3 regions of the Nocardia sp. NPDC051832 genome follow, and region 2 is predicted to be linked to each of the others. Evidence: riboswitches for the same ligand, from Rfam matches in the RefSeq annotation. Region 2 holds a riboswitch; each other region holds the start of a gene.

Evidence for each region. Region 2 has a riboswitch for cobalamin ahead of metE (5-methyltetrahydropteroyltriglutamate--homocysteine S-methyltransferase). Riboswitches for the same ligand answer to the same signal wherever they lie in the genome.
Region 1: linked by a shared signal. The riboswitch ahead of AB0M14_RS03795 (CbtB-domain containing protein) and the one ahead of metE (5-methyltetrahydropteroyltriglutamate--homocysteine S-methyltransferase) in region 2 are both predicted to bind cobalamin.
Region 3: linked by a shared signal. The riboswitch ahead of AB0M14_RS31195 (ABC transporter substrate-binding protein) and the one ahead of metE (5-methyltetrahydropteroyltriglutamate--homocysteine S-methyltransferase) in region 2 are both predicted to bind cobalamin.

The regions. Positions count from the first base shown of each region.
Region 1 is NZ_JBFAYL010000001.1:886,657-891,287, forward strand. It holds gene AB0M14_RS03780 (A/G-specific adenine glycosylase) at 1-431, shown strand, start outside; gene AB0M14_RS03785 (alpha/beta hydrolase) at 460-1,200, opposite strand; gene AB0M14_RS03790 (antibiotic biosynthesis monooxygenase) at 1,311-1,622, shown strand; cobalamin riboswitch at 1,654-1,811, shown strand; gene AB0M14_RS03795 (CbtB-domain containing protein) at 1,845-2,039, shown strand; gene AB0M14_RS03800 (CbtA family protein) at 2,030-2,806, shown strand; gene AB0M14_RS03805 (hypothetical protein) at 2,842-3,339, shown strand; gene AB0M14_RS03810 (OsmC family peroxiredoxin) at 3,406-3,846, opposite strand; gene AB0M14_RS03815 (SRPBCC domain-containing protein) at 3,904-4,350, opposite strand; gene AB0M14_RS03820 (multidrug efflux SMR transporter) at 4,368-4,631, opposite strand, start outside.
Region 2 is NZ_JBFAYL010000002.1:296,418-301,048, forward strand. It holds gene AB0M14_RS11125 (TetR/AcrR family transcriptional regulator) at 1-415, opposite strand, end outside; gene metE (5-methyltetrahydropteroyltriglutamate--homocysteine S-methyltransferase) at 506-2,764, opposite strand; cobalamin riboswitch at 2,912-3,125, opposite strand; gene AB0M14_RS11135 (pyruvate carboxylase) at 3,339-4,631, shown strand, end outside.
Region 3 is NZ_JBFAYL010000005.1:371,312-375,942, forward strand. It holds gene AB0M14_RS31180 (ABC transporter substrate-binding protein) at 1-1,129, shown strand, start outside; gene AB0M14_RS31185 (hypothetical protein) at 1,197-1,952, shown strand; gene AB0M14_RS31190 (VOC family protein) at 2,073-2,447, shown strand; cobalamin riboswitch at 2,444-2,632, shown strand; gene AB0M14_RS31195 (ABC transporter substrate-binding protein) at 2,647-4,299, shown strand; gene AB0M14_RS31200 (ABC transporter permease) at 4,307-4,631, shown strand, end outside.

The DNA of each region.
Region 1 (4,631 bases), on a different contig from region 2:
CCGAGGCCGGGAATCCCGCGTCCCGCGATCTGCCCGAGACCGAGGCGCTGCTGCCGATCGAGATCGACCGGGCCGCGAAGTTCTCCGCCGCGCTGATGGAGCTCGGGGCGACGGTGTGCACAGCGCGCAGCCCGGAATGCTCAGGGTGCCCGCTGCCGCGCTGCGCCTGGGTCGAGGCCGGGCGGCCCGCGTCGCAGGTGGTGCGCCGGGTGCAGAAGTACGAGGGCACCGACCGGCAGGCCCGTGGGCGGCTGCTGGATGTGCTGCGGGATTCCAGCGGGCCGGTGGAGCGGGTGCGGCTGGATCTGGCGTGGACGCGGGACCCGGGCCAGCGCGATCGGGCGCTGGATTCGCTGCTGGTCGATGGTCTGATCGAGCAGACCGAGGATGGGTTGTTCGCGCTGGCCGGGGAAGGCGGCCCGGTTTCCTGATCCGCCTGGTCCCGGCCGAACGCCGAGGTCAGAGGACGCGGTTGAGGAATGCCTCGACTTCGGCGCGGTAGACCTCGGGCTGGTCGTCGTGGACCAGGTGCCCGGCGTCCGGGACCAAGGTGTAGCTGGCGTTCGGATTGGTGTCCGCCATTTCGCGCATCTGTCCTGGCGGAGTGATGGTGAATTCACCTTCCAGCAGCAGCACCGGAGCCCGTACCGAGCGCCATTCGGTCCAGAAGTCCCGAGTGCCCCACTCTTCGGAGATATCGCGGAAAGTGCTGACCGAGCCGTGTAATCGGTAGCCGTCGGGCCCGTGCTCGAAGGAGTTCAAGAAATACCGGCCCGCGACCGGCCCGAAGAAGTCGAGCATGGCGTCGGCATCCGGGAACGGCTGCGGCCAAGCCTCGATCATGGCGGCCCAATCCGCCGCGGTACGGCCCTGGAAATCGGGAGCGATGTCCTCGACCACCAGCGCGCGCACCCGCTCGGGATGTTGCGCGGCGAACACCCACCCGTGCAGCCCGCCCATCGAATGCCCGACTACCACCATCGGCTCGGCAATGCTCGCCGTCGCCGCCGTCAGATCGGTTACGAAAGCTTCGGTAGTCAGCTCCGCCGGCGTCGGCCGACCGTGCCCAGCCGCGTCGAAGGTGTAAACGTGCCCATACCCGCGCAACCAATCCAGATGGTCCCCCCACGTCCGCGCACTACCCATCAACCCATGCAGCAGCAGAATCGGCACCCCGGCCCCGCCCTCGTCATACAACACCAGCCGCATTCTGCCGCATAAACCCTTGGAGGCGTCCTGACGCCGACCCCGCATTCTGCCGCATTTGCGCGTGGCGGCGTCCTGACGCCGACCGGGCTTAGACTCGGGCCATGGCTGTCGTGAAGATCAACGCGATCGAGGTTCCGGAGGGCGCGGGCCCCGAATTGGAGAAGCGGTTCGCCCATCGCGCGCACGCGGTGGAGGGGTCGCCCGGGTTCCTCGGCTTCCAGCTGCTGCGTCCCGTCTCCGGGGACAACCGGTATTTCGTTGTCACCCAGTGGGATTCCGAGGAGTCCTTCGCGGCCTGGCGGGACGGCCCGGCGCGCGCCGCGCATGCGGGCAGCGGCGACAAGAAGCCGGTGTCGACCGGCGCCGCGCTGCTGGAGTTCGAGGTGGTCATGGACGTTTCCCCCAAATCCTGAGCGCGTTCCCAGATGTCGGATACGCCGGTTGACGGCACCTGCCTCGGGCTGTCACAGTTCGAGGGACAGACGCGAGGGTGATGCGGTAATTCCGGTGTGAAACCGGAGCGGTCGCGCCACTGTGATCCACGCACCGAGTTCTCCGAGGTGCCGGAAAGCCAGACGCCGGCACCCATCGCACGGAACACTCGATGGGGACGCGTATCCCTAGGAGGAACTCGTATGGCTATCGCGCATACCCCCAGCCGGGCAACCGATTCGCTGGCAACCGTGCTCGTCACGGTGGGTGTCGTCCTGCTCGCACTGCTCACGCTCTACCTGGTCGGTTTCGATCAGGGAGCCATCTCGCGCAGCGGGATGTTCATGCATGAGCTGATGCACGACGGACGTCATCTGCTGGGGCTTCCGTGCCACTGAGCGAGAACTTCAAAACCCTGCTGCTTCGTGGCCTGCTGGCCGGTTTGATCGCCGGTCTGCTGGCCGCCACGGTGGGCTACTTCGTCGGCGAACCCAAGATCGACGCCGCGATCGCTATCGAGGAAGCCGCCGCTGCCGCCGAGGCGCCGGGCGAGGCCGGTGGCCATTCACACGGTGACGAGGAAGAACCCCTGGTCAGCCGCGATGGTCAGAAGGGCGGCCAGTTCCTGGCGCTCGGCCTCGCCGGGCTCGCGCTCGGCGCCATTTTCGCGAGTGTCGCGAATGTCGCACGGCGCTACAGCTCGACGACCGGTCCCCGGCTGGCGCTCGCGCTGGCGGTCGGCGGTTGGCTGGCCATCGTCGCGGTGCCGTTCTTCAAGTACCCCGCGAACCCGCCGGCGGTGGGTGACCCGGACACGATCAACAACCGCACCCTGCTCTGGGTGGCCGCGGTGCTGCTCGGATTGGCGGCGGTCGGGGCCGGTACCTATGTGTACAAGCTCCTTTCGGCCCAGCCCGACACCCTGCGCCTGATCGCCGGTGTCGCGGCGTTCGTGCTGCTCACCACGCTCGGCTACGTGCTGCTGCCCGGTGTGGACGAGGTGAAAGCGGACTTCCCGCCGAGTCTGCTGTGGCAATTCCGGGTGGCTTCGCTGACCCAGACCGCGACCCTGTGGGCAGCGCTCGGCCTCGGCTTCGCCGCACTGACCGAATTCGCGGCGCGCGGTAATACCCAGGTACGGGAACCGGCCGCTACCGCAGGCTGATCCGGAACCAGAACACCACGGGCAGTGTCGGTCTCATGACCGGCACTGCCTTTTCCGTTTGGCCCGAAAACCTTTCGCTCGCACCGATCCGGGAACCCGCGCGGGCGCCCCGCGCGGTCTCGCTGGCGTTCGGGGCGCTCGTCGCCGCGCTGCTCGCCGGCGTCGCCGAAGCGCTCGCACAAGCCGCGCTGCTGCTGGAGCGCTCGGACACCGATCTGGGCGGGCTCGCGACCGGCCTCGCCCTGCGCGCCACGATCTACCTGGTGGTGCTGGCCGTGGCCATCCGGATGACGCACGGCGACCGCTGGGCCCGTATCGCGCTGACCTTCGGCATCGGCGTCCTCGGCCTCGCCTCGCTGCTGATCGAGCCGATTCGCGCCGTGCTGTCCGCCGACGACTTCGCCGACCTGTTCGACGGGATCACCGCCAGCGGCGTCGGTATCGCGATCCTCCGCGCCATCCACGTGGCGGCGGTCCTCATCGCGATCCCCGCGATGTACCACCGCACCGCCCGCCCCTACTTCCGCGCCTGAACCGGCCGCATGGCTCCTCGCGTACCGGATCGGGCCGGGACGCGAAGAACCAAGCGGCGGTGTGGTTTACGCGAGGGCCGCGTCGAGCGAGATGGTGTCCACGCCCGCCAGGGCCTTGCTCACCGGGCAGCCGGCCTTGGCGGCGGCAGCGGCGGCGGCGAACCCGTCGGCGTCCAGACCCGACACCCGGCCGCGCACCGTCAGCTTGATGGCGGTGATCCGGAAGCCGCCGGCCGGGTCCGGGCCCAGGGTGACATCGGCGGTCACGTCCAGGCTCTCCGGCGTCCCGCCCGCGTTGGCGATCTGCGCCGAGAGCGCCATCGCGAAGCACGACGAGTGCGCGGCGGCGATGAGCTCTTCCGGGCTGGTCGTGCCGTCGGCGTTGTCCGCCGAACGCTTCGGGAACGACACGTCGAACTTGCCGACGCCGGAGCTGGCCAGGTCGACCTGCCCCGAGCCGTCCTGCAGTCCGCCGGTCCAAGCGGTGCGCGCGGTACGTGTTGGCATCACGGTCCTTTCAGATGATTCGATCTGTCGGCAACGAACCTACTCCGGGCGCTGAGCTCACGGAGCGGTACGGCGGTCGAGCTGTTCCAGCACCAGCGGCCACGCCGTCAGGTGCCGATCGCGCGCCGCCTCGTTCGGAAATCCGGAGTGCCGCAAGCGAAGCCGGATACCGCGCGGCTGGTGCACGAACTCGATGCTGACCACGGTTTCGGCGCCCTCGGTACCGCCCGCCCCGGTGACCCAGGTCAATTCGACGAGGCGTTCCGGTTGTAACCGTAGGAAGCGGCCGTAATGCGGGCTGCGTTTACCCTCGACCTCGGTTTCGAAGAAGAACGGCACGTTCACCTCGGGCTTCATCAGCACCGAGCCGGGCGCGGCGAACCAGATGTCGAAGCCTTGCGTCAGGGCCGCGTAGAGCAGGCCCGGGGACGCCGCCATCACCCGTTCGACGGTGAGCTGGTGCGGTCGGTCGGACAGATCCGGTATCCGAACTGGCTGATCCATTCGACCGACCCTACTCATCACTCGGGATTGGTGACCCGGGCCAGCACGATGCCGCCGAGAATCAGTGCCAGGGAAAGCATTCGGCCCGCACTGAGCGGATCCCGGTGCACCAGCACGCCGAGCCCGATCGCGCCGAGCGCGCCGATGCCGGTGAAGACCGCGTAGGCGGTGCCGACGGGCAGGGTCTGCATGGCTCGCGAGAGCAGGTACACCGCGAACGCGCCGAGCACGAAGCAGACCAGCGTGGGCAGCGGCCGGGTGAAGTTCTCGGTCGGTTTGAT
Region 2 (4,631 bases):
CGTCGGCGGCCGCTTCGGTCAGGAGATCCGCGATGGCGCCGCGGTATTCGCGATACATGCCGGCCATGTCGATGGGCGGATTCGAGGCCCACACATCCAAGAGCACCCGGGCGTGATCGGGGTGGGCGGCCAGCAGCTCCAGGGTCGCGCGGATCAGACGGCTCAGCCGTTCCAGCGGCGAACCGGCGCCCAGCTCGGTCAGCACCTGCGCCGCCTTCGCGGCGTAGCTGTCGAAAACCCCGGTGAGCAGTGCGTTCCGGCTCTCGAAGTACAGGTACACGCTGCCCTTGGCGATTCCGGCTTCGGCGGCCACGTCCTCGATGCGCGACGCGGCGAACCCCTTGCGCGCGAATACTTTCGCCGCCGCGTCCAGGATCTCCTCCTGGCGAGCGGCTCGGTCCACGATCTTCGGCATGCCTCTGATTATGAATGACCAGTCAGTCATAATCAAGCCCGCAACGCGGGAACGGACCGGCCGCAGGCGCCCTGCGGCCGGTCGCCCGGATCAGCGAACGGCGTGCGCGGCCGCGACCATATTGCGCAGCGACGCTTCCACCTCGACCGGCCCGCGGGTCTTGAGCCCGCAGTCCGGATTCACCCAGAGCCGCTCGGCGGGAACGGCTTTCAGCGCCGCTCGCAGCGAGGCGGTGATCTCCTCGACGCTCGGCACCCGCGGCGAGTGGATGTCGTACACGCCCGGCCCGACACCCAGGTCGAAGCCCGCCGCGTTGAGGTCGTCGAGCACCTCCATGTGCGAGCGCGCGGCCTCGATCGAGGTCACGTCGGCGTCCAGGCCCGCGATCGCGTCGATGACCTCACCGAACTCCGAATAGCAGAGATGGGTGTGGACCTGGGTGGTGTCGGCCACGCCGGAGGTGGCCAGGCGGAAGGCCCGCACCGACCAGTCCAGGTAGCCGGGCTGATCGGCGGCGCGCAGCGGCAGCAGCTCGCGCAGGGCGGGCTCGTCGACCTGGACGATGCGGATGCCCGCCGCCTCCAGGTCCACCGTTTCGTCGCGGATCGCCAGCGCGACCTGTGCGGCCGAGTCGGCCAGCGGCTGATCGTCGCGCACGAACGACCAGGCCAGAATGGTCACCGGGCCGGTGAGCATGCCCTTGACCGGCTTGCCGGTGAGCGACTGCGCGTAGGTGATCCAGTCGACGGTCATCGGCTCGCGCCGGGACACGTCGCCGAACAGGATCGGCGGGCGCACGCAGCGGGTGCCGTAGGACTGCACCCAGCCCAGTTCGGTGGCGGCGAAACCGTCGAGCTGCTCGGCGAAGTACTGCACCATGTCGTTGCGTTCCGGCTCGCCGTGCACCAGGACGTCCAGGCCCAGCTTCTCCTGCAGCGTGATGACATCGGCGATTTCGGCGCGCATCCGGCGGACGTACTCGGCCTGGTCGATCTGGCCCTTGCGCAGCAGCGCGCGGGCCACCCGGATCGCCGAGGTCTGCGGGTAGGAGCCGATCGTGGTGGTCGGCAGGCTGGGCAGGTCCAGGTGCGCGGCTTGCAGCGCGCGGCGTTCGTCGGCCGGTGTGCGCCGGTCGGCATCCGCGTCGAGCGCCGCCAGCCGGGCCCGCACCTGCGGGTCGGCCAGTCGCGGATCGTTGCGCCGGGTGTCCAGCGCCGCACGGACCGTGGCCAATTCGGCGGCGACCGCCTCCGTGCCCGATTGCAGCGCGGTGGCGAGCAGCCGCACCTCGGCGACCTTCTCCGCGCCGAAGGCCAGCCAGGACCGCAGCTGGTCGTCCAGGCCGGCTTCGACGGCCAGGGTGTAGGGCACGTGCAGCAGCGAGCAGGAGGTCGACACCGCGACCGCCGCCGCGGAACCGAGCACGGTGCCCAGCGACGCCAGCGCCCGATCGAGGTCGGTGCGCCAGACATTGCGTCCGTCGACCACACCGGCGACCAGCAGCTTGCCGGCCAGCGCGGGCACCGCCACCACCTCGGCGGGCTCGGCGGCGGTGAAATCGACTGCGACGCCCTCGATATCGGTGTCCGCCAGCGCGCTCAGCGCCGCCCGCGGCTGCCCGAAGTAGGTGGCGACCAGGATCGCCGGGCGATCGTCGCCGGCCGACAGCGCGCTGTAAGTGCTTCGCACCAGCTCGATTTCGGCGTCATCGAGATCGGTGACCAGCACCGGCTCGTCGATCTGCACCCACTGCGCACCCGCGGCGGCCAGCTGCCGCAGCAATTCCCGGTACAGCGGCACCAGCTCGTCGAGCCGATCCAGCACCGCGCCGCCGGTCGCCTTCGCCAGCTTCAGGAAGGTGAGCGGCCCGATCACCACCGGCCGGGCCGGAACGCCGAGCGCGATCGCCTCGGCCAGCTCGCTCAGCAGTTTCTCCGGGTGCAGCGAGAACACGGTGTCCGCACCGATTTCGGGCACCAGATAGTGGTAGTTGGTGTCGAACCACTTGGTCATTTCCAGCGGCTCGATGGTGTCGGTACCGCGCGCGGCGGCGAAGTACCGGTCCAGCGGATCCGCGAGACCGGCGACCCGCGGCGGCAACGCGCCGAGCAGTACCGCGGTATCGAGCATCTGGTCGTAGTAGGAGAAGGTGCCCACGGGCACCGAATCGATTCCGGCGGCGGCCAATTCGGCGTACTGCCGGCGGCGCAGGTCCGCTGCGACCCCGTGCAGGCCGGAGGCGTCCAAACGCCCGGCCCAGTAGGACTCGGTGGCGCGTTTGAGTTCCCGACGAGGTCCCACTCGCGGAAGCCCGAGAACCGTTGCGGTGAAAGGAGATTTGACAGTCACGATTGTGCTCCAGTGCTGTGTCGGTCGTGAACCATCGCCATTCGGGCGGGCAGCACCGGGAGACATCGCACGGGCCGTAGGGGAGCCCGAAGATGTCTGCACTGGTGGTCCGCGCGCCCATTCCACGAGGCGGTGGCCGCCGGATACGGCGTATCCGGCACAACTGGCAGGTCTTCGGACTTGCGGGCACGGGCCTTCTGGCCGACCCCCGGGGTGGGGGGCTCACCTACTGGCCGTCGCTTCCCGGATCACTCCAGTGCTTGGTTGACGGCGGTCGTTCCTGCATACCGCTGCGGGACAGTCCCGGATTCTCACCGGGTTCCCTCTCGATCCCCGGTGTACCGGAAAGATCTCGACTCCGATGCGTGACGTCGGGGCTCCAACTCGTCGCGCACTGGAGAAACCAGCTGCGTTGTCCAGCATAAGCCGCGCCGCAAATATTCCGGACACCGGGCACGGAAATGTGACGCCACGATTTCCGCAACTTCGCAACCGTGCTAGGCCCGGTTGTGAAGATGACTGCGAAGCCCGTATCCGTGTCGGAGCTGTGCTCTGCGCCAGGTACCTTGGGTCAATGTTCTCGAAAGTCTTGGTTGCCAATCGCGGCGAAATCGCCATCCGCGCCTTCCGCGCGGCCTACGAACTGGGCATCGGGACGGTCGCCGTCTTTCCCTACGAGGACCGCAATTCGGTCCATCGTCTGAAGGCTGCCGAGTCCTACCAGATCGGTGAGCAGGGACACCCGGTCCGGGCCTACCTGTCCATCGACGCGATCATCGACGCGGCCAAGTCCGCCGGCGCCGACGCGATCTATCCCGGTTACGGCTTCCTCTCCGAGAACCCCGACCTGGCCGCCGCGTGCGCCCGCGAGGGCATCACCTTCATCGGCCCCTCGGCCGAGGTGCTGGAGATGGCGGGCAACAAGGCCACCGCCATCGAGGCGGCCAAGGCCGCCGGGCTGCCGGTGCTGAAGTCCAGCGCGCCGTCGGCCGACATCGATGAGCTGCTGACCGCCTCCGAACAGCTCGAGTACCCGATCTTCGTGAAGGCCGTCGCGGGCGGTGGCGGGCGCGGTATGCGCCGGGTCGCCGCGCCCGAACAGCTGCGCGAATCGATCGAGGCGGCCTCGCGCGAGGCGGAATCGGCTTTCGGTGATCCGACGGTCTTCCTCGAGCAGGCGGTGGTGAATCCGCGTCATATCGAGGTGCAGATCCTGGCCGATCAGCACGGCAATGTCATGCATTTGTTCGAGCGTGACTGCTCGGTGCAGCGCCGCCATCAGAAGGTCATCGAGCTCGCTCCCGCGCCGAATCTGGATCCGGCGCTGCGCGAGCGGATCTGCAACGACGCGGTCGCCTTCGCTCGCCAGATCGGTTACAGCTGCGCGGGCACCGTGGAGTTCTTGCTCGATGAGCGCGGTAACCACGTTTTCATCGAGATGAACCCGCGCATCCAGGTCGAGCACACGGTGACCGAGGAGATCACCGACGTCGACCTGGTGCAGTCGCAGTTGCGTATCGCCGCCGGGCAGTCGCTGGAAGAGCTTGGCCTGAGCCAGGATTCGGTGTCCATCCGGGGTGCGGCGCTGCAGTGCCGGATCACCACCGAGGATCCGGCCAACGGTTTCCGCCCCGACACCGGGCGGATCACCGCCTATCGCACGCCGGGCGGCGCGGGCATCCGCCTGGACGGCGGCGCGAACCTGGGCGCGGAGATCGGCGCCTACTTCGACTCGATGCTGGTGAAGCTGACCTGCCGCGGCCGGGACCTGCCCGCGGCGGCGGCCCGGGCTCGGCGCGCCCTCGCGGAGTTCCGGATCCGCGGCGTCACGACCAACATCCCGTTCCTGCTCGCGGTGCTCGACGAT
Region 3 (4,631 bases), on a different contig from region 2:
GACCACCGGGATCACCGACGCGAGCATCAAGCTCGGTGGCGTCTACCCACTGTCCGGACCCGCCTCCGCGTACGGCGAACTCCCCAAGGGCGTGCGCGCCTACTTCGACTACGTCAACGCCGAGCAGGGCGGGTTGAACGGCCGGAAGGTCGAATACCTGGTTCGCGACGACGGCTATCAGCCGCCGAAGACGGTGGAGGAGACCCGCCGGCTGGTCGAACAGGATCAGGTGTTCGCGGTCTTCTCCACGCTCGGCACGGCGACCTCGTCCGCGGTGTGGGACTACCTGAATCAGCGCAAGGTGCCGCAGGCCTTCATCGCGGGCGGCGCGACCAAATGGGGCACCGACGGCGACCATCCGTGGACGATCGGCTGGCAGCCCAGCTATCGGGCCGAGGGGCAGGCCTTCGCGCGCTACGTCCGGGAACAGCGCCCGGACGCGACCGTCGCGGTGCTCTACCAGAACGACGACTTCGGCAAGGATCTGCTGACCAGCTTCACCGAGGCGATCGCCGGCAGCGGCGTCCGGGTGGTGGGGGAGCAGAGCTACGAGGTCACCGATCCCTCGGTGGAACCGCAGCTGCGCAACCTGGCGAACACGAAAGCCGATGTGCTGCTGAACTTCTCGACCCCGAAGTTCGCCTCCCAGGCGCTGGCCGCCGAGGCCCGCAACACCGACTGGAACCCGCTGCACATCCTCGCGCAGGTGGCGAACACCGTCAGCATGCTCAAACCGGTCGGATTCCAGAACGTGCAGGGCGTGGTGTCGGTCGCCTTCATGAAGGACCCCGCCGACGCGCAGTGGGCCGGCGACGGCGGAATGCGCACCTACCGGGAGAAAGTCGTGCAATACGCGCCGGGTGCGGACCCCACGAACCAGTACACCGCGGTCGGGTGGGCGATGGCGCAGAGCTTCCACAAGACCATGGCGGCGGCGAAATGCCCCACCCGCGAAGGACTCCGGGACGCGGTGCGCGCCCTCGACAATGTCGCCGTCGACCTGCTGCTGCCCGGTATCACCATGAAAACCGGCCCCGGCGACGCGTTCCCGATCGAAGCCATGCGGATCCAGCGGTTCGAGGGCGACCACTGGACGCTGACCGGCGACGTGATCAACACCAGTAAATAGTCCACCCCTGCGGTCGTGGCGCAGTCCGGCGTCACGACCAGCCTGAAATTCAACGATGAGGTTCTCGATGAAATTGCACAGATCAGTAGTGACCGCCGCGCTCGCGGCCGTGGCCCTCGGCGTCAGCGCCGGCGTCACCAACGCCGCGCCCGCGCCGGCTCAGCAGGAGGTGCACTACGAGGTGAGCCGCCAGGGTGACGCCGCGGTGCTGACCACCAGCGACGGCAAACTTTTGACTGTCGGTGATCAGCTCGTCGTGACCGACGCGCAGGACACTCCCGTCGCCGCCGTCCCGCTGACCTACCGCATCGACGCCATGGCGTACCCGATCGCCGCCCGGATCGAGGGCAACACAGCGTTTCTCACCCCGTCCCGGGAAGGCGGCATCCCGGTCGCGGCGGTGCAACCGGCCGACGTGGTCAGCACCGATCAGGCGTTGCACACGGTCGCGGAATCGTTCACCCCGCGCGATCAGGGCGCGCTCGGAGTATTGGCTCAGCGCTTGACCATCGGCGGTTCGATCAGCGCGATCGTCGGCGCTGTGCTCGGTGGCGGCATCGGCTGCTTGGTCGGCGGCGCGGCGGGCGCGACCATCGCCAGCCCCGTCATCGCCCTGCTGCTGCCCTGGGTGGGCGCGACGATCGCCGGTTGCGTCCTCGGCGCGGCCACGCTCGGCGCGGTCGGTGCGATGGTCGGCCTGCTCACCGTCGGCGGACCACTCGCGCTGTTCTCGGCCTACCAGTACTTCTCCACCATCCTGGCCCCGTGCCCGCCGGAACTCCCGGCCTGCAAGGACCCGATGGTGCCCGCACCGCCGAAGTAGCCCCGCCCAGGCTGACGCGCCGGACCGTTCCGCACGGTCCGGCGCGTGCTCGTGTGCCACGGACGCCGGGAGGTGACAAACGTCCAAGCCGCGGCGCGCGGGACGGGTCAGGATGGGGCCATGCATATCGAGAAGATCACACCGAAGCTGGTCGTGGCAGACGCTGACGAGGCGATTCGCTTCTACTGCAAGGTTTTCGGCGCTGTGCCGGGGGAGCGGCACGACGGGGACGGGCGCGTGGTGTTCGCGGAGCTCGAGCTGCCCGGCGGCGTGCTGTTGCAGCTCAAGGACGCCGACACGGTCGACCGGGGCGGGGCCGGAATGCTGCTGAGCGTGATCGTCGACGACCCCGACGGGCTGGCCGAGCAGATGGCCGCGGCCGGCGGCGAGATCGTGTTCGAGGTGGCGGATCAGCCCTACGGAATCCGGCAGGGCCGGGTGCGAGACCCGTTCGGGCACGAGTGGATCGTGGGTGCGCCGCTGATCACCGGCTGAACGGCCGGTGGCCGCGTGCTGCTAGGTTCACTCCCGCAGGGAACACCGGTGCGAATCCGGGGCTGTCCCGCAACTGTGACCGAGGAGCAGACCTTCACTGATGGCCACGACCTTCCTGGGTTGGAAGGCCGAAGGCGAGCGTTGATCCGGGAGCCAGGATACCTGCGCCGTTTCAGGACCGAGCTTCACGAGGATGACGATGCGAGTGCTTACGCGCCGCCGGCCCAGCGCCGCGCGGCTATCCGACCATGCGCCCGGGACCGGGCGACAGCGCCGTTCCCGGGCCGCTGCCGCCCTGGCGGGACTGCTCGCGGTCGCCCTGGTATTCACCGGTTGCGCGGGCGAGAACGACGGCGGCGCGGCGTCTTCCGCGCGCGCCTTGCGCGCCGCCGGTGACGGCACCCTGACGATCTACAACTCCTACAAGATCGCCGGTCTGGACCCGATCGGCACCGGCACGAACTGGCTCTTCGACTGGGGCGTGGCGGAGAATCTGCTCCAGATCACCGAAACCGGCGAGGTCGCGCCGTGGCTGGCGGAGTCCGTCGTCCGCGACGGGGACACCCGCTGGGTCGCGACGCTGCGCAAGGGCGTCACCTTCCAGAACGGCAAGCCGGTCGACGCCCCGGCGGTGGCCGCGGCGCTGAGCCGGCAGATCGCCCGATCCGCCGCGGCCCGGGTGTATCTCGACCAGGCGACGACGGTGACCGCCGACGGCGAGAAGGTCGTGATCACGACGCCGGCGCCGAACGCGATGGTGCCCGCCGCGCTCGCGGCGCGGGACAACTCCTTACAGATCTACGACGTCGCCGCGATGGACGCCGCGGGCGGCGACTCGGCCAAGATCGTGGGCGCCGGTGCGTATTCGGGCCCGTACGCGATCACCGCGTGGACGCCGGACAACCTCGTGCTCGCCCCCTACCAGAAGCACTGGGAGGGAACGCCGCCGCTGAAGGGGATCACCGTGCGAGTCGTGCCCGACGAGCAGGCCCGCCTGGCAGGTGTGCGCAGCGGCGAGGCCGATATGGCGTTCTACCCGTCGACGTCGGCCAAGCTGGAACTGAAGGGGGACAAGGACATGCATGTGCTGTCCTCGGAACTCGCGTTGCAGTCGCTGCTGGTGGAGATGAACCTGAAAGCCGGAATCTTCACCGATACCGCTGTGCGCAAGGCGTTCACCGCGGCGATCGACTACCGGGGCATCGCCGCCGACGTCGGCAATGGCCAGTTCGCGGCGGCCACCGGCCTGTACCCGCCCACCATGTCGTTCGCGGTGGACAGTCAGGTGCACGACCTGAACGAGGCGAAACGTCTGCTCGACACCGCGGGCTGGGTGCCGGGCGGGGACGGCATCCGGTCCAAGGACGGCCGGCGGCTGGTGGTGCGCTTCGTGACCCAGGCTCAGGGCCCGGAGACCAACGATGTCGCGATCGCGATGCAGGACCAGGTCGCGCGCGCCGGTTTCGAGCTGCGCATCGACAACGCCGAGGACTCCGCCGCGGTGAAGAAGGATCCGGGCGCGTGGGAATCGTCGGTGGCGCTGAGTGGTTCGCTCTCGGGCACCGCCGACCCGATCCAGCCGTACCTGGTGCGCTGGACCACCGGTGGTTCCTCGAACGCGCAGGGCGTGGCGAACCCGGAGATCGACGCGATCGGCGCACAGTTGCGCGGCGAGTTCGATACCGCGCGCCGCGACGCGCTGCTCGAGCGGGCGCAGCAGATCCTGGTGCGGGAGCAGGCCTATGTGGTCGCGGGCACCTTCAAGTACTTCACCGTGGTGACGGGTCCGGAGTGGGCCGACTACCGGGTGTCGAGCGTGCGCAGGCACCTCACCAGCCAGACCGGCAAATAGCGCGGCGATGCGAGTATTCGTCCTGGCGCGCCGCCGGGTCGTCGAAGCACTGCTGACCTTGCTCGGCGCCAGCGTGCTGATCTGGGCCCTGATGCCGTTGGCTCCGGGCGACCCCGCGCGCATGATCCTTGTCGCACAGGGTGTTCCGGAGCCACCGCCCGAGCAGATCAGCGCGCTGGAGCAGACGCTGCACCTGGACCAGCCGGTGCCCGTGCAGTACGCGCACTGGGTGTGGGGTGTGCTGCGCGGCGATCTGGGGCTGTCGTTCGTGTCGGGGCGGCCGGTGTCGGGCGAGTTCGCCGACCGGCTGCCCGCGACGCTGACCTTGGCGG